Regions from separate parts of the Mesorhizobium sp. M7D.F.Ca.US.005.01.1.1 genome, predicted to be linked through region 3. Evidence: predicted binding sites of a transcription regulator. Region 3 holds the regulator's gene; each other region holds the start of a gene.
What was found. Region 3 encodes PhoB, which activates phosphate uptake and scavenging genes when phosphate is short. Its sites were predicted from a motif close to TGTCATNNANCTGTCAT; they were not measured.
Positions count from the first base shown of each region.

Region 1 (7,759 bases), 3.6 Mb from region 3:
CGTAACGAACTCTTCGATGTTGGCCAGCGGCAGGTCCGGCGCGCGCCGCTGCCAGACATCATCAACCAGCTTCTTTTGATCCGCCAGCAGCTTGTCGACCATCTGCTGGCGCGTCGCGCCGCGCGTGAAGCGCAGGGTGTCGGTGGCGAGACTGCCCTCTGGAGGCGTGGTCGCCGGCATATCGCCGCTCAAGGCAGTCTCGTCAGCGATGCGCTGCAGCGCCTGCTCGACCGTCAGCCCCTCTGGAATGGTCAGCGAATACATCACCGACTTGCCGCTCTTCAAAAGCTCCATGATGTCGCGCATGGAAGCCCTGGGCTTGACCTCGTACTCACCGGCCTTCAGTGCGGAATCATTGCCGAAGGCCCGCACGCCAAGGCGGAATACCCGGGCATCGCTGATCAGTCCGCGGCGTTCGAGCTGGTCGGCGATATCCTGGACGCCGGTGTTCGGCTTGACCAGAAAGGTGTCGCCATTGGCCGAGGGGCCGGGCTCGGTGAATTCCTGCTTGCCGAAATAGACCGCGACGCCAGCCGCCAGAACCATCAGCATCACCGAAGAGATGACGAAGTTCATGAACACGACGACCTGGCTGCGTGATGCACGCGAGCGCTTCGGCGGCGGCGTGCCGGCCTCCGGCCGCAACGCCTCGCTGGCCGTTTTCGGCACGATCGGGCCGGATGTCGCCGGCCGTTGCCCGAATTCTCCGTTGCCTGCCGGATTTGTGTTCATTTCGCCCTACCGTTTGATCGCCCAACGAATCCCCAGCGGCAGAGTAGGGGCGAATATGGCAAAATTGACGGCACGCCAAAGCGTCGCCCGATAGCCTGACGATCAGCCATTGTAGCGCTGGAAGACCAGCGACGCGTTGGTACCACCAAAGCCGAAGGAATTGGACAGCGCCACGTCGATCTGGCGGGCACGCGGCTTGTTCGGCACCAGGTCGATCGCGGTTTCGCGCTCCGGGTTGTCGAGGTTGATGGTCGGCGGCGCGACATTGTCTCTGATGGCAAGGATCGAAAAGATCGCTTCGGCGGCACCGGCCGCCCCGAGCAGATGGCCGATCGACGACTTGGTCGACGACATCGAAATCTTCGACGCGGCATTGCCGACAAGCCGCTCGACAGCGCCGAGCTCAATCGTGTCGGCCATGGTCGAGGTGCCGTGGGCGTTGATGTAGTCAACATCGGCAGGTGTCAGCTTGGCCCGATTCAGTGCGGCCGTCATGCAACGGAAGGCACCATCGCCATCCTCGGCGGGCGCCGTGATGTGATGCGCGTCGCCGGTGAGACCATAACCCGTCACCTCGGCATAGATCTTGGCGCCGCGCGCCTTGGCATGCTCGAGTTCCTCGAGCACGACAACGCCAGCGCCCTCGCCCATGACGAAGCCGTCACGGTCGCGATCATAGGGGCGCGACGCCGTTTGCGGCGAATCATTGCGCTCCGTCGACAGCGCCCGGCACGCGGCGAAGCCGGCGATCGAAAGCCGCGTCACCGGCGCTTCGGCGCCACCGGCGACCATCACGTCGGCATCGCCCCACATGATCAACCGGGCAGCATCGCCAATGGCGTGCGCGCCAGTCGAACAGGCCGTGACGACGGCATGGTTCGGACCTTTCAGCCTGTGCCGGATCGAAACCTGCCCGGAGACGAGATTGATGATCTGGCCCGGGATGAAGAAAGGGCTGATGCGGCGCGGGCCGCGTTCCTTGAGGATCATCGCGTTCTCGGCGATGCCTTCGATGCCGCCAATGCCGGAGCCGATCAGGACGCCGGTGGCGCACTGCTCTTCATGCGTCTTGGGTTCCCAGCCGGAATCCTTCAGCGCCTCGTCTGCGGCGGCAATCCCGTACAGGATAAAGTCGCCGATCTTGCGCAATTCCTTCGGCTCGAGCACGGCCTCGGGATTGAAGGTGGCATTGCTGCCATCGCCACGCGGAATGACGTGGGCGATCTTGCAAGCAAGATCCTCCACCTCGAACTCGGTGATACGCTTGGCAGCGCTGCGGCCGGTCAGAAGTTCCTTCCAGCTGTGCTCAAAGCCCATGCCGAACGGCGACAGCAACCCAAGGCCCGTGACGACGACACGCCTCATCGCAGGTCCTCCCCGGTGATGACTGCAGAAAGCGTCAGGCCGAAGCCTTGTCGATGTACTTCACGGCATCGCCGACAGTCAGGATGGTCTCGGCGGCATCATCGGGGATCTCGACGCCGAATTCTTCTTCGAACGCCATGACGAGTTCGACCGTGTCGAGGCTGTCGGCGCCCAGATCGTCGATGAAGCTCGCCTGCTCCGTCACTTTGTCGGCATCGACGCCAAGGTGCTCGATGACGATCTTCTTGACGCGCTCTGCGGTGTCACTCATTTGGGCATCCTCGTCTTTTGTTTGTCTGTCTTCGTTAGCGGGCAGAATGCCGCTAATCAAGCTGAAAGATGGTCCTGCCGGAAACGCAACGGCTACAGACCGGTTTTTGCCCGAACCGCCGGGTTGCGGGCCGCATTACACGAAAAATAGCTGAGGTCCAAGCCGAAATGGTCTCTTTTCACAGCCCGCCGGACCTTGTTCAGAATTCGCCCTGCCGGATCATATGGTGCGGTTTTCGAGAACCGGAGCGGAGCATACTTGGAGTACGCGAGCACCGGAAGCGCAGACAACCGTAGCAGATGGCCAGCAAGGTGGAATTATCAACAAGGCCCGTCAGATCATCGCCATGCCGCCATTTACATGGATGGTCTGGCCGGTGACGTAGGCGGCTTCGTTGGAGGCGAGATAGGCAACGGCGGACGCGACTTCAGCGCTGGTGCCCATGCGGCGCGTCGGGATCGCCGCCATGATCGCCTCTTTCTGCTTGTCGTTGAGCTTGTCGGTCATCGCCGATTCGATGAAGCCCGGAGCGACGCAGTTGACGGTGATGTTGCGGGTGGCGATCTCCTGCGCCAGCGACTTGGAAAAGCCGATCATGCCGGCCTTGGAGGCGCAGTAATTGGTCTGGCCGGGATTGCCGGTGACGCCGACCACCGAAGTGATGTTGATGATGCGGCCGTGGCGGCGGCGCATCATCGGGTGGGTGAGTTCGCGGGTCAGCCTGAACACGGCGGTCAGGTTGACCTCGAGCACGGTGTCCCAGTCGGCATCCGACATGCGCACAAACAATCCGTCCTTGGTGATGCCGGCATTGTTGACCAGGATGTCGACGCCTTCGAGATCGGCCTCCGCCTTCTGGCCGAGCGCCTTGACGTCGTCACGGTTGGACAGATTGGCCGGAAACAGCTTGACCCGGTCGCCAAGCTCGTTGGCAAGCGCTTCCAGTTTCTCGATGCGGGTGCCATGCAGGCCGACGATCGCGCCTTGCGCATGCAGCACTCTGGCGATCGCCTCGCCGATGCCCCCGGATGCGCCGGTGACGAGAGCCTTGCGGCTAGTCAATTCGAACATTTTTGTCTCCTGATTGAGAAGAGAACACCCTGTTTTACAGGGATGGGATCAAATGACGCTTTATGCAAGCGCTGCCAATGCCGCCTCGACCTCAGCCGCAGAGCCGACCGACGCGGTGGCGATGTCGCGGTTGATGCGCCGCGCCAATCCCGAAAGCACCTTGCCCGCGCCAATTTCGTAAAGCGTGGTGACGCCATTTGCGCCGAACCATTCCACCGTCTCGCGCCAGCGCACGCGGCCGGTTATCTGTTCGACCAGGCGGCGGGCGATCTCGTCCGGATCGCTCGACGGCGCCACAGACACGTTGGAGACGACCGGGACGGCCGGCGCGTTCTTTGTCACACCGGCGAGTGCGTCGCGCATGACGTTCGCGGCCGGCGCCATCAGCGCCGAATGGAAGGGCGCGGATACCTGCAGCATCAGCGCGCGCTTGGCGCCCTTTTCCGTGCACAATTTTGCCGCCAGTTCGACCGCGGCCTTGGCGCCGGAAATGACCAGCTGGCCGCCGCCATTATCGTTGGCGATCTGGCAAACCGCCCCGTTGGCCGAGCTTTTGGCGGCTTCTGTGCAGGCAGCCTCGACATCGGCCTGCTCCAGTCCGATGATCGCCGCCATCGCACCCTCGCCGGCCGGCACCGCCGCCTGCATGGCATTGCCGCGGATGCGCAGCAGCCTGGCGGCATCGGCAACCGAAACGAACCCTGCGGCCGCGAGCGCCGAATACTCGCCCAGCGAATGGCCGGCGACATAGGCGACCTTGCCTTTCAGCGAGAAGCCGCGCGATTCCAGCGCCCGGATCGCGGCCAGCGACACCGCCATCAGCGCCGGCTGCGCGTTGGCGGTCAGCATCAACGTCTCTTCCGGCCCTTCCCAGATCAGCTTCGACAGGTTTTCGCCGAGCGCGTCGTCGACTTCCTGGAAGATCCTGCGCGCCTCGGGAAAGGCGTCGGCGAGATCTTTGCCCATGCCGACTGCCTGGCTGCCTTGTCCAGGAAAGGTGAATGCAACGGCCATGCGAGGACTCCCAAGGGCTGGTTTTGCTTATCTGATAGACGAGTTTTTCTTGCCTGTGACGCAAGGCAGGTCGCCAAGTCAAGCCCAGTTCGACCCCGCCCGGCGGCGGCTTCGTCTGCCGAGTGCCTGTTCCGAAAGGCTTTTTGGCGATCACTCCTGATGAAAACCGCTCACGATTCGTTTGCTGGCTCTTCTTATTTTCGCTACAGGCGCTAGCTTTGCGTGACAATTCTATGACAATCGAGTGACGTGTTTGTCGCTGGGTGGGGAAGTTAAGGTGGCAAAGAGTTACAAACGCGCAGGCAAGGCCGCGCCACAGTTCTTGGAAGACGACCCTTCCACCGGCTATCTGCCGGGCAGGAGATGGCCGGTCGTGCGCTATGGGCTGATCAGCCTGGCGATCGCTGCCATGCTGGTGTTTGCCATCGAACTGATCGTGCGCGGCGACTTTGCTGGCACCGTCTCCTTCTTCCTGCAGCCGCTCAAGCCTGGCTGGACCACCATTGTCGTGTTTGCGCTAATCCTGATCGGCCTCGATGCGGTGCTCGGCCGCAGCCACCAGAGCCTGATGATCGTCGCGCCGCTGACCTTGTCGCTTGCCTTCGTCGGTCACCAGAAGTCGCACTATCTCGGCGATCCGCTCTATCCGACCGATTTCCTCTATGCCCGCCAGACTTTCGCGCTGCTGCCGCTCCTGGTGCGCGACCGGCCGATGACCGCGCTTGCCATGGTCGTCGGCATCGTCGCCGGCCTGTCGCTGCTCGTCTATGGCTGGCGGCTGTGGCGCCGCAAGGTTCCGGTGCTCAGCCGCAAGGGACGCCTTGCCCGGCTGACGCTGGCCGTGCCGCTGCTCGCTTTCTTCGTTTCGATCATGGACTATGCCACCTTCTCCTGGACCAGGGACAGGCTGCAGATCATACCGATCATGTGGGACCAGAAGGAAAATTATGCCTCCAACGGCTTTGCGCTGGCCTTTGCCCTCAACGTGCCGATGGCGCATGTCTCGGCGCCATCAGGCTATTCCGACAAGGCAATCGCGGCGATCAGCAGGACTGATGTGACCGCCTCGGTGCCGGCCGAGAAGCCCGACATCATCATCGTCATGAGCGAGTCCTTCTGGGATCCAACCAAGCTGCCCGGCGTCACCATCACGCCCGATCCGATCCCCAATGTGCGGGCGCTGCGCTCGGGCTCGATGTTCTCGCCGGAATTCGGCGGCATGACCGCCAACATCGAGTTCGAGGCGCTGACCGGCTTTTCCAACGCATTCCTGCCGGCCGGCAGCATCCCCTATCAGCAATATGTGCGCACGCCGACGCCTTCGCTCGCAACCTTCCTCAAGAGCCAGGGTTACCGCGCGCGCGCCATCCATCCCGGCACCAATTGGTTCTGGAACCGTGGCGCAGTCTACGCCGATTTCGGCTTCAACGATTTCAAGTCGGAAGAAACGCTGCCGCCGATGCAGAAGCGCGGGCCGCTGGCATCGGATGCGGCGATGACCGACGAGATCATCAGCGAGGCCGACGCCAGCGACGAACCGGTGTTCTTCTTTGCGGTCAGCCTGCAAAACCACGGTCCCTACGAGCCGAACCGCTATTACAATCCCACCCATACGGTGCAGGCGCCGATCAGCCAGTGGGCGCGCGAATCGCTGCTCAGCTACGCCGAGGGCTCAGCCGATGCCGATCGCGGTCTCGAACGCCTGGTCGAATGGGCGAAGAAACGCTCCCGCCCCACGGTGATCGCTTTCTTCGGCGACCATCTGCCGCCGCTGGGGCCGGTCTATGTCGAAACCGGCTTCCTGAAGGACAATGTCGCGCCGCGCAAGGAAGCCTCGCCCGAGGCCGCCCTCGAACACCACGAGACGCCGCTGGTCATCTGGTCGAACCGCACCGGGCCGGCTGAAGACATGGGCGCCGTCAGCCCGGCCTTCCTGCCCTATCATATCCTGAAGACGGCCGGCATCAGCCATCCCTACTACACCGGATTTCTGGGCAAGATGAGCGAACGTTACCGCGTCGTCGACCGCAACCTGTTGCTGACGCCGGCTGGCGAGGCCACGCCCGATTGGGCGCGGCAGAAAGAGATCGACCCGGCGATCCGCGATTTCCGCCTGTTGCAGTACGACATGATGTTCGGCAAACGCCACGCAGCGCCAGACTTCTTCCCCGAAACGGTTGACAAGGTTGTCGCCGCCCATACGAGTTGAACCGATCGATCTCGTGAGGAGCCGGCCGGTCTCTCTCGGGTCGAGCGTTCAATTCGTCAATTGCAGCTTCGTGAACTTGTTGGCGATCTGCAGGAACACGTTCGGCAGTTTGGTCGGATCGTTGACGGCATAATAGTCGCTCGGGTCTGAGGCGCAGGCGCTGTAAAGCGCGCGGTTGGCGGCGGTGTCGGACTGCAGCACCATGGTGTAGATTTGCACCCCCTCGTCCTTTAACTGCGTACAAACGCTTTTGGTCCAGCCGTCGACATTGCGCGCCGCGGTCGTCTGGTTGTCCGATCCAAAGCGACCACCAGCCAGATAGCCATAAGGTGTGTAGTCGGATTTCGTCGGCTGTTCGCTGGCGCCATAGACGACGTTCTCGCCATCGGTGAGCAACAGCACGATCTTGCTGATGCCCGGCGTCTTCCAAGGCGCGCCATCGGTGTAGGGCGCGGCGGGCGACAGCACCCGCATCCCCCACGATAGGCCCTCGGAGACATTGGTGCCTGAACCGTTCCACTCGGTCATCTCGCCTGCTGCTTTGCGCAGCTTGTCGAAATCGTCGGTCAGCGGGACGACGGGTGTGGGGCAAGCGCGGTTCGGGCCGACGGTGATGCGGGTACCCGTCTCGGTGATGAGCTCGTTGACGGGCGCGATATATTTGGCGATCTTTTCCTTGGCAGGCTTGCCGGGCGTCACCAAATCGCCGACGAGATCACTGACATCGATGCCGAGAGCGTTGCCTTTCTGCTTATCGAGCTTGGTCTTGTCGTAGCCGTCGTCGAGATAGGAATTGTTGTAGTATTTATCTGAATTGCCATAGGAGGCAGACGGGGCCTGGGCAACTTGCGGATCGTCCGGCGCGAAATACGGAACGAACAACGTGTCGGGCCTGGCGGGATCTGGCGGGGTGTCGGAAATGTTGTAGGTGCCCGGTCGCGCCTCGACGCAACCTTTCCATCCGGTACCGTTCCATCCGGGCTCTGTCCATCCGGTCTGCTTGAGCTGCTTGAAAAGCGCCATGTGATTGGGACGCTTACCGTCGATGACCGGGAAATTGATGCCGTTGGTGGACGACTTGCCGTCCATGTCGATCC
Region 1 covers NZ_CP034453.1:3,440,197-3,447,955, reverse strand. Annotated here, with positions in the region: gene mltG (endolytic transglycosylase MltG) at 1-732, opposite strand, end outside; gene fabF (beta-ketoacyl-ACP synthase II) at 835-2,097, opposite strand; gene EJ076_RS16395 (acyl carrier protein) at 2,132-2,368, opposite strand; gene fabG (3-oxoacyl-[acyl-carrier-protein] reductase) at 2,702-3,439, opposite strand; gene fabD (ACP S-malonyltransferase) at 3,500-4,453, opposite strand; gene EJ076_RS16380 (LTA synthase family protein) at 4,698-6,662, shown strand; gene EJ076_RS16375 (pilus assembly protein) at 6,711-7,759, opposite strand, start outside.
Region 1: the regulator PhoB is predicted to act here: its motif matches at 4,676-4,692, upstream of EJ076_RS16380 (LTA synthase family protein).

Region 2 (7,759 bases), 1.7 Mb from region 3:
AAGATCGCCTCGTAGAAGCGTTTGCTGGCGGCGAGATCCCTGACCACCAGCTGGAGATGGTCGATGAGCCGGCCGCGGTGCAATTCCTGGGTTTCCATGAAACGCCTCCTCGTGAGGCTTTCGAATTTAGGTTCGGAGAGCGCGCCGTCAATGTGGGCGCGCCTTCCAACTGCCAACCCCTGCCGCAAGCCCGGCCCCAGTCTGTCTTGCAAACCCCAGTCTGTCTTGCAAGCAAAGAGCCCATTGTCTTGCAAACAAAAAGCCCGCCGGGAGGGGGACTCCAGCGGGCCTTTGGAAAGCGGATACTCGAGCTTTCAGATGTCTGACGGGGGATCAGACATGGTGAGAACCTTTATTGGCCGCAGAGGTTCCACCCGAACAGAAATATAACCGGCGGGCTGTCGAATCCGCGTAATTCAAGCGGTGGGAGGCGATTTTCTTTTCGCGGGACCTCTCCCAACTGGAACCTTCCGCTCCCAACTGGGTTTTGGGGCGCGGCTGGGAGGAATTTTGCTTGGACTGTTTTCAAAGGCTCGAAGCGCTTGTCGATAGCGCCGGCATCAACGGCATCGAAGAAGCGAACGCTCTGCTGCGTCGGTTCAAGGGCAGGTCGCAGGCGGTTACGACGGCGATCGACGAGTTCATGCTGGACTTCAAGACATTGATCTTCGTCGTTGAGAACGGCGAGGAAGGGTTCCGGAAATCGCTGGGCAAGCTGGCTCGCGCCAGGCTGTCGAAGCTCGAGCACCTGGTGAGCGTAACGGCGTAGGAGGCCGGCCTCCGGCGCCTGGCTTTATCCCTTCAGGATGGCGGCCAGTCTTGGAATGCCTTCGCTCACCGCGCGCCGGTCGGCAAGCGTGAAGGACAGCCGCAGCGTGTTGCTCCCGGTGCCGTCGGCAAAAAAGGCACTGCCGGGCACGAAGGCGACCCGCGCCTCCTTCACCGACCGCGCCAGAAGCGCTGTCGCATCGGAACCCTCGGGCAGCGTCACCCAGACGAACATGCCGCCTTCCGGACGGCTCCAGGTCACGCCCTCCGGCATGTTGGCTTCCAGTGCTGCCAGCAGGCCATCGCGGCGCTCGCGATAGGCGCCGATGAGCTTTTCTACCTGGCCGTCGAACACGGCTTCGGCGACGCGATGCATCACCACCTGGTTGATCGACGGGCTGTGCAGGTCGGAGGCCTGCTTCATCAGCACCAGCTTCTCGACCACATGGCGCGGCGCGCAGACCCAGCCGACGCGCATACCCGGCGACAGGATTTTCGAGAACGAGCCGCAATAGAGCGTGCGTGCCTTGTCGATGCCGCCGGACCTGATGCAGTCGAGCGCCAGGATCGGCGGCACGCCTTCGCCGTCATAGCGCAGCGCGCGATAAGCGGCATCCTCGATGACGGCGATGTCGAGTTCGCCGGCAAGGTCGAGCACCGCCTCGCGCTGCTGGCGGTTCAAGGTCTCGCCGGTCGGGTTGGCGAAATCCGGCACCAGATAGGCGAACTTGGCCTTGCCGCCATTAGCGGCAGCCGCCGCGCGATAGGCATCCGGCGTCATGTTGCCGCCGTCCACCGTCAGCCGCTCGTAGCGCGGCTCGTAGGCGTTGAAGGCCTGCAAGGCGCCGAGATAGGTCGGCCATGTCACCAGCGCGGTATCACCCGGCGACAGGAACAGTTTGCCGAGATAATCCAGCGCCTGCTGCGAACCGGAGGTGATGAAGATGTTGGCCTCGTCGCAGGCGACGCCGAGCTTGCCCATTTGCCCGGCCAGCCAGCGCCGCAACGGCAGATAGCCTTCCGAGACCTGGTATTGCAGAGCGGCACCCGCCTCTGCGCCGCCCAGCACATCGGCATAGGCGTCGCGGATGGCCTCGGCCGGGAACAGCGCCGGATCGGGAATGCCGCCGGCAAACGAGATGATGTCGGGCTGGTCGAGCAGCTTCAGGAGTTCGCGAATTTCGGACGCTTTCATGCGCGACGAGCGCGAAGCCAACAGGTTCATCAAAGTCACGACACGCCTCCCCAGACGCAGCAATATAGGTCAACTTGCCTGACCTATATCCCCTCTTGCCTGCGAATTGAAGTGTGCCTGAACGATTTCCCGAATGCGCCAGCGCAATGCACGAACGCCGCGAGCAATTCCACAAAAAGTGTGCAGCGGTTTTCCGTCCGGCTAAAGGCTCTTCTTGTAGCCGAGATGGCTGCCGGTGAAGCCGAGGCTTTCATAGAACCGGTGCGCGTCCGCGCGCGACCTGTCGGTGGTCAGCTGGACGAGGCTGCAATTGCGCGCGCGGCATTGCGCGATCGCCCATTCGACCATCAGTCTGCCGATGCCGCCCGAGCGCCTGTGGCCGGCGACCCGAACCGCCTCGATCTGCCCGCGCCAGGCGCCCTTGCGCGAGAGGCCGGCAAGGAAGGTGATCTGCAAGGTGCCGACCACCTCGGCGCCCTCGACGGCCACCGCCAGCAGCTGGTTGGGATCGGCGTCGATGGCGTTGAACGCATCGATATAGCCCCGCGCCAGCGGCACCGAGGCGTCCTCGCGGCCGGCGCCAAGCGGATCATCGGCCAGCATGGCGACGATGTCAGGCAGGTCGGAGGCTTGCGCACGGCGGAAGGTGATCATGGTGTCGGGCATATCGTGAGGCGCTGGCAGCGGCAAGATTTGGATACGCTCCCACCGGGCGCTGGCGCAACCCTCTGAGGTTCAATCCGCATCACCCGCCGGCTTGGCCTTGCCGCACTGCGCCAGCACCTTGCCGATGGCAGCGCTCGAGCCCTTCAGCGGAAAACTGGTCTGGCCGTATTTGGCCGCGCTGACGCTGACCTCGCCTTTTCCGCGCAGCAGGTCCAGCAGCGGATCGGCTTTCGCCAGATTGACCACGAAGTAATTGTACATGGCCTCGAGCTGCAGCGTCTTGGTCACTGTCTTGCCGTCGGCCTTGAACTCGAACGAACCGCTGATGCCAGGCTCCAGTTGCTGGCCTGTGGCGCCGAGATCGAAGCTCAGCACCGGCGTGTCGAAACAGGTCAGCATCAGATACGCATCGCCTTTCGGGCCGCCGCAGACCGAGGCGGTCAGCACGCTGCCGCCCTCGTCTTCCTCCATCTTCGCAGCCCAGCCGCCGCACGACGCGGCAAAAGTCGGCTGCGCGGCCTGCAGGACCGCGACCGCACCGGCGACGACGAGATATCCAGCTCTCATGACTTCCCCCAATTGACCCCCTCTAGGGCATTTGCAGCACCAGCAGGCATTCTATAGGAAAAGCTGTCCTGTGGCATTGCCCGTCGCGCAGATGTCGCCCGGTCCTGATTTTGCGGAGAGCGGTGTTGAGAGCCTGTGTTCGTCTGTGTCTTCTGTTGGCCACCTTGCTGGCCTTGCCGCTCACCGCCCATGCGCAGTGGAAGCCGGTCGAGAAAGTCGAGACCTACGCCATCTCGGGCCAGTCCGGCGCCGAACTCTACCGCTCGATCGGCGAGAAAGGGCCGCTGATCCGCGGCGCCAAGACGCGCACCATGGCCTACACCAACTTCAAACTGACCTGGAGCGGCAGGGACTACAAGCCAAGGGGCAAGGACTGCGTGCTGACAATGGGGCGGCCGAAACTGATCATCACCTACGCCTTGCCGAAGCCTGCGGGTTCGTTGCCGCCGGCCGTCCAGAAGAGCTGGGACGTCTTCATCGCCAGCGTCAGCGCCCATGAACAAGTGCATGGCGCCAGCATGGTGCAGATGGTCCACGACATTGAAGCGGCGACGGACGGCCTGACCATTGCCGACGATCCCAAATGCAGCAAGACCAGGGCCGAGGTGGTCAAGCGGCTCGACGCGATCTCGAAGGCGCGTGTACAGGCAAGCCGCGATTTCGACCGCGTCGAATTCGGCGATGGTGGCAATCTGCAGAAACTGGTTTTCGCTTTGGTGACCGGCCCTTGAAACAGGCCACCGCGCCTTTGCGACGCGGCGGCAAGATTTGAAGTCCACCTACCGGCTGAGATCGAGCGCTGCGCTCAGGTCGCCCATCGGCGGCTGGTCGTTGTTGCGCAGCGCCTTGTCGCGGGCAACGATACCGGTCAGCACCGGCAGATCGTAGCGCGCGGTGATGAAGCGCAGGATCGACGTCGTGTCGTATTGCGTGTGGTCGACCGTGCCCATCTTCGCATAGGGCGAGATGATGAAGGCCGGGATGCGGTTGCCCGGCCCCCAGCGGTCGGCCTTGGGCGGCGCGACATGGTCCCAGAAGCCGCCATTCTCGTCATAGGTGACGACCACCAGCATGTGGCTCCATTGCGGGCTCTTTTCCAGATGCGAAACGAGGTCGGCGAGATGCTGGTCGCCGCTCGCCACATCGGCATAGCCGCCATGCTCGTTGAGATTACCTTGCGGCTTGTAGAAGCTCACCGAAGGCAGCTTGCCGTCGTCGATCGCCTTGATGAACTCGGCGCCATCCAGGCCACCGTCTCGCAGGTGCTCTGTCCGCGCGGTCGTGCCCGGCGCGTAGGCGGCGAAATAGTTGAACGGCTGGTGGTGGAACTGGAAGTTCGGCACCGGCGTCGCGTTCTTGCCGTCGAGCGTTGCCTGCCAGGCGCCGGCATACCAGGCCCAGTCGACGCCCTTCAGCGTCAGCAGGTCGCCGATGGTGATGTCGTGCTGCGGCGGCAGCGTCGTCGGCTGCGCCGGATCGGCCAGTGCCTTGTCGCCGCTCTCGACCGGCTTGTTGGCGCTCGGCTGATAGGGCGGCTGCATGGTGTTGACCGCATAGAAGTCGGGCGTGATGGCGCCGTCATTGACGAATTTGGGTGCGCCGCCAAGTGCCGACGGCGGCGAATTGTCGGCGACCTTCAGCGTCTTGCCGTCGGCTTCGACCACGGCGATCTGCCCCTTCACCGGGCTGGTGTCGGCGTGCGGATAGACCGGCGCGCAGGCGCAGGCGAGCTGGAAATGGTTGAGGAAGGAGCCGCCAAAGGCGCCCTGGAAGAAATTGTCGGCCAGAACGTATTTCTTCGCCACCGCCCACATCGGCAGCACCGATCCGTCATAATGGCCCATCACCAGGCCGCCGGAATCGGCCCAGGCGACGAACTTGTCGTTCTTGCCCGCGTCGATCTGCATTTGCTCCTGATAGAAACGGTGCCAGAGGTCGCGCGTGATGACCGAGGTCTTCTCGTTGAAGCCGCTGGCATCGTCGATGGCGAAGCTGGCATTGGTGAGATGCGCCGACTGCGCCTCGGTGACCGGCGGCGTCACGCCCTTGGCGGTCAGCCCGCCCCAGGCCGGCGGCAATTCCGTAAGCGGCTTGCCGTCGCGGTCGAGCTGGCGCGCCTGGTCGGCCGAGACATTGGCCAGGCCGTTGGCGCCGGGGAAGCCGCCATAGAGATTATCGAAGCTGCGGTTCTCGGCGTAGATGACGACGACGGTGTCGATCTTGTCGTAGCCGGGCGGTGCGGCCATGGCCGCGCTGGCGAAGGATGCCAGGGCCGTACTGGCGAGGCAAAGGGAGATAAAAGGCCGCGTCATGGGAAGTCCTCATGGCTGGGGTGATGGCTAGAGGGGCAATGCATGGCTGGGGGCAACGGCCATGGCTGCAAAGGCTAAGTCGATGCCTTGTCACCTTTGTGACATCTGCGCTGCCGGCGAACACGGTTGCGTGAGCGGATGGACCAGTCATCAATCCGTTGCAGTGCGCACCTAATTCCCAGGCAAACCGGATTGAGCCCATGACGACAGGACGATGGAAAAGCCTGATGATCGCGGCCGCTGCAGCATCGATATTTAGCTTTGCCGTGACCCTGCCGGCAACCCTTGTTCGCGCCGGAACCGGCAGTGTCCATCCCGGGCCGATGTCGCGGGCGGATGCCTTCGCACGCGCCGCCGCCCTGACCACGCTTGGTCGAAAAATGTTCTTCGACCCGGCGCTGTCTGCGTCCGGCAAGCAGGCCTGCGCGTCCTGCCACGACCCGCACCATGCCTTCGGCCCGGCCTCGGCGGCACCCGTCGAAATGGGCGGGCCGCATCTCGACCAGCCCGGACTGCGTGCCGTGCCCTCGCTTCGCTATTTGCAGGCCGCGCCGGCCTTCACCGAGCATTTCTACGATTCGGAGGATGAGGGCGACGAGAGCGTCGACAATGGTCCAACCGGCGGCCTGACCTGGGACGGCCGTGCCGACCGCGGCAGCGATCAGGCGAAGATCCCGCTGCTGTCGCCGTTCGAGATGGCCAACAAGGATGCCGCCGCCGTCACCGCCGCCTTGCGCAAGGCCGCCTATGCCGACGACTTCAAGGCCGCGTTCGGCGATCAGGTGTTCGACCGTCCGGACGACGCCCTCGACGCCGCCGCCGAGGCGCTTGGGACCTTCGAGCAGAGTGCGCCCGACTTCTATCCCTATTCCAGCCGCTACGACGCTTTCCTCGCCGGCAAGGCGACGCTGTCGCCGCAGGAATTGCGCGGCCGCGCGCTGTTCGAGGACGCGGCCAAGGGCAATTGCGCCAGCTGCCATCTGAGCGAACCGGCCAATGATGGCGAACCGCCGCAATTCACCGATTTCGGCCTGATCGCCATTGCCGTGCCACGCAACAGGGCGATTCCCGCCAATGCCGACCCCGCCTATGTCGATCTCGGCCTATGCGGCCCGCTCAGGACGGACTTCAAAAGCCGGGCTGACTACTGCGGCCTGTTCCGCACGCCGACGCTGCGCAACGTGGCGGTGCGCAAAAGTTTCTTCCATAATGGCACTTTCCACACCTTGCGCGACGCGGTCGCCTTCTACGCGACGCGCGACACCGATCCCGGCCGCTGGTACCCGAGAAACACCGACGGCACGGTCCGGCAAAACGCCGATTTGCCAAAGGCTTACTGGGTCAACCTCAATCAGGACCCGCCCTTCGGCAAGAAGCCCGGCAACAAGCCAGCTCTCACCGATCCCGAGATCGACGACATCGTCGCCTTCCTGCAAACGCTGACCGACGCCGACCAGCAGGCAGCGCCAGCGAACTGAACCGCCTTGCTCGTTTGGCCTGTCCGCCGGCGAAAGAAAGGGTTCTGGATTTGCCGGATTTGATGCGCCGCAACGCTTGGGACCGGTAAAGAGAGACATATCCCATTAGCGCTTCCTAAACCGCTTTCCGGTAATCCTCGTCACTCGATGGTGGGGCGCTGATGAACGCATTCAGGCGAGCGGCCGGATTTGTTGTTATCATGTTGACCGGCGCGGCGACGCTGGCGGCGTTGCATATCGATGCCCAGCGAAACTTCGCGCTGGCCAAGGAGCGCTATCTCGAGAATTCCCAGGCCGCTTCCAGAGCGACAGCCAAGACCGTCGAAGACGCCTTGCGGGCCGTCTATGAAAATGTGCGGACCTTGACCTATCTGCCCAGCGTCCAAAACCTCGACCGGCATGGCACCAATCTGGGCGACGAAGGCCGCGCGACAATCCAGCAGATCTACAACAACCTCGCCAACAACGTCTCCATTTCCGAGGTTTACTTCCTGCCGCTGGATTTCAACCCGGACCGCTTCGATGCGGTGACCGGCAAGCTCGAGGAGCCGATCCTCCAATTCGACCAGCTGATCGTGAATGCCAAGGCGAGATCCGAGGTCGCCGCGGACGCGAAGCCCGGAAAGTTGGACCAGAATGCCCTGGTCCGCCCCCCCGAGGAGATCGAGACCTATGAATACCACGAACTGGCAAAGCAGCTCGCCTGGCTGAAGACGAACTATCCGAATTCAAACGCCATCGACGGGCTCAACGTGCCGATTATCGGCACGAAG
Region 2 covers NZ_CP034453.1:5,280,313-5,288,071, forward strand. Annotated here, with positions in the region: gene EJ076_RS25605 (VOC family protein) at 1-98, opposite strand, end outside; gene EJ076_RS25610 (hypothetical protein) at 515-769, shown strand; gene EJ076_RS25615 (PLP-dependent aminotransferase family protein) at 794-1,993, opposite strand; gene EJ076_RS25620 (GNAT family N-acetyltransferase) at 2,165-2,617, opposite strand; gene EJ076_RS25625 (hypothetical protein) at 2,699-3,196, opposite strand; gene EJ076_RS25630 (DUF922 domain-containing protein) at 3,349-3,927, shown strand; gene EJ076_RS25635 (acid phosphatase) at 3,976-5,508, opposite strand; gene EJ076_RS25640 (cytochrome c peroxidase) at 5,709-6,986, shown strand; gene EJ076_RS25645 (EAL domain-containing protein) at 7,148-7,759, shown strand, end outside.
Region 2: the regulator PhoB is predicted to act here: its motif matches at 5,654-5,670, upstream of EJ076_RS25635 (acid phosphatase).

Region 3 (7,759 bases):
CCCGAAGGCCGGCACAGAGGCCCTATTTTTTCGAGCCCCGAAAAAATACTGGTCCAACACCCGAACGCTGTCAACATCGATTCTGATGGATTTTGATGTGCTCGCGAATTTTTTTCGAGCCCCGGAATAAATAAATGACAGAGTGGGCGGCTTCTGCCAGTATTTGACTGCGTTGCCGACAGCGTTCGAGGGGCACGGAGAACCGCGGCGACCGGGAGGACTTGAAGAAACATGTCGGTCGGAATCCGCCACGACGATTTGCGCCGGCGCAACCGGGCGATGGTGATTGCGGCCGTGCGCCGCGCCGGACAGCCGTCCCGCACCGAGATCGCAGCGACAACCGGCCTTAGCCACTCGACCATATCGGCTATCTCTTCCGACCTGATCGGGGAAGGCATCCTGACCGAAAGCAAACCAAGCGAGGCCGGCTCGCTCAAACGCGGCCGGCCGCAGGTTGGCCTCAGCCTCAATCCGGAAGCGGCGGCGGTGATGACCGTGGTGCTGTCGCTGAATTTTCTCTCCGTCGCCGTCATCGACTATGCCGGCCAGGTGATATCAGAGGAACAGCGCCGGCTGGACACGCTGACCATGTCGCGGGACGCGCTGATCGGCGAATGCACGGCAATCGTGCGGCGCCGTCTCGAGGACCCTGATCTCGACGTCCGCAGCATCGCCCGCATCGCGCTGGCAATCCAGGGCATCACCGACACCCGCTCCCGCGCCATGCTGTGGTCGCCGATCACGCCGCACACCGACATCGCCTTCGCCGACATACTCGAGGACGAGTTCGGCATCCCCGCCACCATGGAGAATGACTGCAACATGATGGCGATAGCGCTACGCTGGCGCGATCCTGATCGCTACCGCGACGATTTCATCGCCATCCTTTTGTCGCATGGCATCGGCATGGGCCTGGTGCTGAAGGGCGAGCTGTTCACCGGCACCCATTCCTCGGGCGGCGAGTTCGGCCACATGATCCATCAGCCGAAAGGTGCGCTCTGCCGCTGCGGGCGGCGCGGCTGCGTCGAGGCCTATGCCGGAAACTACGCCATCTGGCGCAACGCCAGGCAGCTGGGCGAGGACGCAGAACCCGTCGCTGATGTCAGCGACGCCGACATGCGCGCGCTGGCGACCGCGGCCCGCGAAAGGGATGGCCCCGAGCGCGAGGCCTATCGCAAGGCCGGCGAAGCGCTCGGCTACGGTCTCGGCAGCCTGTTCGCACTGATCGATCCGGCGCCCGTCGCCATGGTCGGCGTCAGCGCCGCTGCCTTCGACCTGATCGAGCCGGCATTGCGCGAGGCGATTGCCCAGACCGCCGGCGGCCAGCACTCGAAATCGATTTCCTTCGACACCGAGCCGAACGAACTGCCGCTGATCCGCGAAGGCTGCGCCATGCGCGCACTGACCTTCGTCGACCAGGAGATTTTCGCACCGGGCGTGCAGGCGAGAGCTGGCCTCGTCGGCAAGAACGTGGCGTGAGTTCAAACGAGGGAGCTCAGTCTTCCCTGATCGCGTAGCCCGCGCCTCGGATCGTGCGGATGACATCGGGCATGCGGCCGTTGTTGACCGCCTTGCGCAGCCGGCCGACATGAACGTCCACCGTGCGCTCGTCAATATAGATTGTCTCGCCCCAGACATTGTCGAGCAGCTGGCTGCGCGAGAACACACGGCCGGGATGACGCATCATGAACTCTAGCAGGCGGAATTCTGTCGGTCCGAGCCGGATCTCGCTCTTCTTACGATAGACCCGGTGCGACTCACGATCGAGCACGATGTCGCCGACCTTGAGCACGCTGGATAGCACTTCCGGCTTGGCCCGGCGCAGCAGCGCCTTGACCCTGGCCATGAATTCCGGCGTCGAGAACGGCTTGACCAGATAGTCGTCGGCGCCGGTCGACAGGCCACGCACGCGGTCGCTTTCCTCGCCGCGCGCGGTCAGCATGATGATCGGCAGCCGCTCGGTCTCGGGACGCATCCTTAGCCGACGACAGAGTTCGATACCCGAAACCGCAGGCACCATCCAGTCGAGCACCAGAAGGTCGGGAACGTTCTCCTGCAGCCGGATCTCGGCCTCGTCGCCGCGCGTCACCACCTCGACCTGGTAACCCTCGGATTCCAGATTGTAGCGGAGCAGCACGCCTAGCGGCTCCTCATCCTCCACCACCATGATGCGTGGCGCGATCATCGACTGGTCACCCCTGTCGTCATGCCGCCGGCGCGGACATTGCCGTCTCGTCCTGCTTCGGGCGATTGGCGGGCAGCTGCGTGCCGGTCAAAACATAATAGGCATTTTCAGCGATGTTGGTCACATGGTCGCCGATGCGCTCGAGGTTCTTGGCGCAGAACAACAGATGCGTGCAGGCAGTGATGTTGCGCGGGTCTTCCATCATGTAGGTCAGCAGTTCGCGGAACACCGAGGTGTATTTGACGTCGATGCGCTCGTCGGCGGCGCGCAGTTTCGCCAGGGCCGCGGCGTCGCGCGCCGCATACTCCTCGATCACGCCCTGCACCTGGATCAGCACCAGCTGGGCCATTGCGTCGATGGAATGCGACAGGTCACGCGGTGTGACGCTGAGGCCGACGGTGCCGACGCGCTTGGCGATGTTCTTGGCAAGGTCGCCGATGCGTTCGAGATCGCCGGCCATGCGGATCGAACCGACGACATGGCGTAGATCGTCGGCCATCGGCTGCCGCTTGGCGATCAACGTGATGGCGCGGTCGTCGAGCTCGCGCTGGCGCGCGTCCATGATCGCATCGTCGGAGACGACGCGCTGTGCGAGGGCGTTATCGGAATTCAAAAGCGCCTTGGTGGCACCACCGACCATCGAGCCGGCGAGATCGCCCATATCGCTGATGAGCCTGCTGATTTGTCCGAGATCCTCGTCGAAAGAAGCGACTGTGTGTTCGCCCATGATCTTGTCCCTCGTATGCCTGAACTCAGCCGAAGCGGCCGGTGATGTAGTCCTGCGTGCGCTTCTCGCGGGGCGACGTGAAGATCTTCTCGGTGCGGTCGAACTCGACCAGTTCGCCCAGATACATGAAGGCCGTCTGCTTCGACACGCGCGCCGCCTGCTGCATGTTGTGGGTGACGATGACGATCGTGTAGTCGGCTTGCAACTCGTCGATCAGCTCCTCGATCTTGGCGGTCGACAGCGGGTCAAGCGCCGAGGCCGGCTCATCGAGCAGGATGACTTCCGGCTTCACCGCCACGGTGCGGGCGATGCAGAGCCGCTGCTGCTGACCACCGGAGAGGCTGAGGCCGCTGGCGTTGAGCTTGTCCTTGACCTCGGTCCAGAGTGCTGCGCGCTTCAGCGCCTGCTCGACGCGGCCGTCCATCTCGGACTTGCTGAGCTTCTCATAGAGCCTGACGCCGAAAGCGATGTTTTCGTAGATCGACATCGGAAATGGCGTCGGCTTCTGGAACACCATGCCGATCTTGGTCCGCAGCAGGTTGAGATCCTGCGAGCGGTCGAGAACGTTCTGGCCGTCGAGCAGCACCTGACCTTCGGCGGTCTGCTTGGGATAGAGTTCGTAGATGCGGTTGAAGACGCGCAGCAGCGTCGACTTCCCGCAGCCCGAAGGCCCGATGAAGGCGGTGACGCTGCGCTCGGGCAAGGACAGCGTGATGTCCTTCAGCGCCTTCGACTGGCCGTAGTAGAAGTTGAGGTTCTTGACCTCGATCTTGGCCTTGGCGGTGGCCTCGGCGGCGATCGTCATGTCTGGAGACAACATCTGGCTCATTTGTCCTCTCTGCGTCCGGTCAGGCTGCGAGCAACGATGCTGAGCGCGAGAACCGTCAATGTGATGATGAGTGCACCGGTCCAGGCCAGTTGCTGCCATTCCTCGTAAGGGCTGAGAGCGAACTGGAAGATGGTGACAGGCAGGCTGGCCATCGGCGCGTTGAGATTGCTCGACCAGAACTGGTTGTTGAGCGCCGTGAAGAGCAGTGGCGCCGTCTCGCCGGAGATACGGGCGATCGACAGCAATATGCCGGTGACGATGCCGGAAAGCGCGGCGCGGTAGGCGACCGACTTGATGACCACCCAGCGCGGCGCGCCGATCGCGGTGCCGGCTTCGCGCAAGGCGTTCGGCACCAAATTGAGCATGTCTTCGGTGGTGCGCACGACAACCGGGATGACGAGGATGGCGAGCGCGACTGCACCGGCGATCGCCGAGAAATGCCCCATCGGCCGCACCATCAGTTCGTAGACGAACAGGCCGATGATGATCGATGGCGCCGACAACAGGATGTCGTTGATGAACCGCACCACGGTGGTCAGCTTGGAAAAGCGACCGTACTCAGCCATGTAGGTTCCGGCCAGCACGCCGATCGGTGTGCCGACGATGACGGCGATGACGGTCATCACCACGCTGCCATAGATGGCGTTGAGCAGGCCGCCGGCGTCGCCGGGAGGCGGCGTCATCTGCGTGAAGACGTCAAAGGACAGGCCGGCGGCGCCCTTGTAGACCAGCGCGCCGAGGATGAGCGCCAGCCAGGCTAGGCCGATGCCCGCCGCGGTGACGCACAGCGTCATCATCACGGCATTCTTCCTCTTGCGGCTCTGGTGAAGCGATGTGGCTGTCGACATCGGTCAGGCTCCGGTGCGGGCGTCGATGCGCATCAGCATGTAGCGGGCGATGGCAAGGATCAGGAAGGTGATGACGAACAGGATCAGGCCGAGCGCCACCAGCGAAGAAGTGTAGAGGTCGCCGACGGCTTCGGTGAATTCATTGGCGATGGTCGCCGAGATCGTCGTCGCCGGCGCGAACAGCGACGTCGAGATGCGGTGCGCGTTGCCGATGACGAAGGTCACCGCCATGGTTTCGCCGAGCGCGCGGCCAAGGCCGAGCATGACGCCGCCCATGATGCCGATCCTGGTGTAGGGGATAACCACGCGGCGGGTCACTTCCCAGGTCGTGCAGCCGATACCGTAGGCCGACTCCTTCAGCACCGGCGGCACTGTGTCGAAGACGTCCTTGGTGATCGAGGTGATGAAGGGCAGCACCATGATGGCAAGGATGAGCGACGAGGTCAGCAGGCCGATGCCGTAGGGCGGACCGGCAAACAGGCTGCTAAGCCCTGGAATACCGTGGAACACGCCGATGATGAAGGGCTGCACGGTCGTCTGCAGGAACGGCGCCAGCACGAACAGGCCCCAGATGCCGTAGATGATCGACGGGATGCCGGCGAGCAGCTCCACCGCCATGCCGATCGGCCGTCGCAGCGGGCGCGGGCAAAGCTCGGTGAGAAAGATGGCGATGCCGATGCCGAGCGGCACGGCAATCAGGATGGCGATGGCGGAGGTGATGATGGTGCCGTAGATCGGCGCCAGCGCACCGAATTTCTCCGTCACCGGGTTCCAGCTTTCGCTGGTCAGGAAGGAGAAGCCGAAGGTCGACAGGGCTTGCCAGGATCCGGCAAACAGCGAGATCGCAACGCCGCCGAGCAGGACCAGCACCAATATGGCAGCGGCCCGGGTCATCCCGTGGAAAATCGAGTCCGTCAGCGCGAACCGTCTGACAATCGCGTCGCGCGAACCTCGAATGGCTGGCAAGGCTTCCTGGACAGCGCTCATGTGAAGCTCGGCTCTTTGTGTTGAGGGACGAATAAGGAGCGCCGCGGTGCGGCGCTCCTTTGGAGGATGTTATTCGCCAGCGTAGACGGGCTTGCCGTCGGCCTGGATGTCAGCCTTCCAGGAGGTCTTGATCAGGTCGACGACGCTATCGGGGATCGAGACATAGTCGAGCGCCTTGGCGGTTTCCTTGCCGTCCTTGTAGGCCCAGGCAAAGAATTTCAGCGCTTCACCGGTTGCGGCAGCATCGTCCGGAACCTTGTGGATCAGCACCCAGGTCGAGGCAGCGATCGGCCAGGTGGTGTCGCCGGGCTCGTTGGTGATGATGACGTTGAAGTTTTTCGCGCCCTTGAAGTCGGCATTCGAAGCAGCCGCGCCGAAGGATTCGAGCGACGGCTCGACGACCTTGCCGGCGGCATTCACCAACTTGGAGTAGGACAGGTTGTTTTGCTTGGCATAGGCATACTCGACGTAGCCGATGCCGCCGTCGGTCTGCTTGACGGTGTTGGCAACGCCTTCACTGCCCTTGGCGCCGACGCCGGTCGGCCATTCGACCGCCGTGTCCGAACCGATCTTGTCCTTCCAGTCGGGCGACAGCTTGACCAGGTAGTTGGTGAAATTGAAGGTCGTGCCCGAGCCGTCCGAGCGATGGACAACGGCGATCGCCGTCGATGGCAGGGTCAGGGTCGGGTTCAGTGCCTTGATCGCGGCGTCGTCCCAGGTGGTGATGGCGCCGAGGTAGATCTGAGCGATCGTCTTGCCGTCAAGGACGAGTTCGCCCGGCTTGACGCCGGTCAGGTTGACGATCGGCACGATGCCGCCCATCACCATTGGAAACTGCACGAGGCCGTTCTTTTCCAGGTCGGCGTCGGACATCGGCTTGTCGGTGGCGCCGAAGGTCACGGTCTTGGCGATGACCTGCTTGATGCCGCCGCCTGAACCGATCGACTGGTAGTTGAGGCCGATGCCGGTGTCTTTCTTGTAGGTGTCGGCCCACTTGGCGAACACCGGATAAATGAAGGTCGAGCCGGCGCCGGAAAGATCAGCTGCCATTGCCGCGGAAAGGGTGAAAGTAGACGCCGTAGCCATTGCGATCGCAACGGCCGCCGAGCGGATGAAATGTCTCATGTGGCCTGCTCCTGTTCGGAAGATGGTCTCTCGGCGCCATTCCTCTCGGCGCCCGCTGAGGCCAATAGCCTTCGATTATTACAGTCGCATGACAGTTTGATGTCACCCCGGTAACGCGTCATTGGGGTGGGGAAAACGCCGGCCAGCCGGCACTCCCGACTGAGCCCGGCTTTGCTCCCGGAATCAGGCACTTGCGCCGTTTCAGGCCGAGACCGGCCCGCAGTTACGGGACTGCCGCCTCGGCAAAGAAAATCCGGACGGGAGCGCGTTGCTCTCGGCCAGACGGTGTCGTGGCCGGGCCATCGCCGAAAACAGGTCCGTTGGGGTAGGTTGACGCTGTCTCATGCCGGCGGTCGCTGCTCCCGCCCGTAACTGGGAAGAGCGGAATTCGAATATAGTTATTGTCTCGATTAGGCACAGTTTTGATATGGTGCGATCGCACCATGGTGCTGCGCACGGGACGCGTCGCGAATCTCCGCATAGTTTCTCGCCAACAGGTGCGCCGAGAGCCCCTTACCCGGCGTTGCGCTGAGCCTGGCGGCTGGCGCCGACCCAGCGCTCGACCTTCTCGAGCAGGGCTCGGGGACTGATCGGCTTGGGCAGATAGTCGTCCATGCCGGCCTCCAGGCAGCGCTCGCGATCGCCCTTCAGCGCATGCGCGGTGACGCCGACGATCGGCACATGCGTGCCGGTTTCTTCCTCCAGCCGGCGAATGGCGGCGGTTGCCTCGAGCCCGTTCATCTCCGGCATCGAGACATCCATCAGGATCATGCACGGATTGAGCCGGCCGAAGGCGTCGAGCGCCTTGCGGCCATTGCCGACGATCTCGAAACCATAACCGGTCTCACCGAGAATCTGGGTGAACACCATCTGGTTCACCTCATTGTCCTCGGCCACCAGGATGTCCAACCTGTCGCCGCCACCCGCCACGGGTGGCCGGGGGCGAATCGAAGGCGGCTGCAGCAGCGCCCGCTGTTCAGACGGCGCCGAGGGCTGTGGCCGCACCACATTGCTCGCAGCGACGTCGGCTGCGAGCGGCAGCGCGTCGCTGCCGCTCG
Region 3 covers NZ_CP034453.1:7,002,293-7,010,051, forward strand. Annotated here, with positions in the region: gene EJ076_RS34060 (ROK family protein) at 232-1,479, shown strand; gene phoB (phosphate regulon transcriptional regulator PhoB) at 1,496-2,185, opposite strand; gene phoU (phosphate signaling complex protein PhoU) at 2,205-2,912, opposite strand; gene pstB (phosphate ABC transporter ATP-binding protein PstB) at 2,938-3,741, opposite strand; gene pstA (phosphate ABC transporter permease PstA) at 3,738-4,589, opposite strand; gene pstC (phosphate ABC transporter permease subunit PstC) at 4,593-5,576, opposite strand; gene pstS (phosphate ABC transporter substrate-binding protein PstS) at 5,646-6,701, opposite strand; gene EJ076_RS34095 (PAS domain-containing protein) at 7,215-7,759, opposite strand, start outside.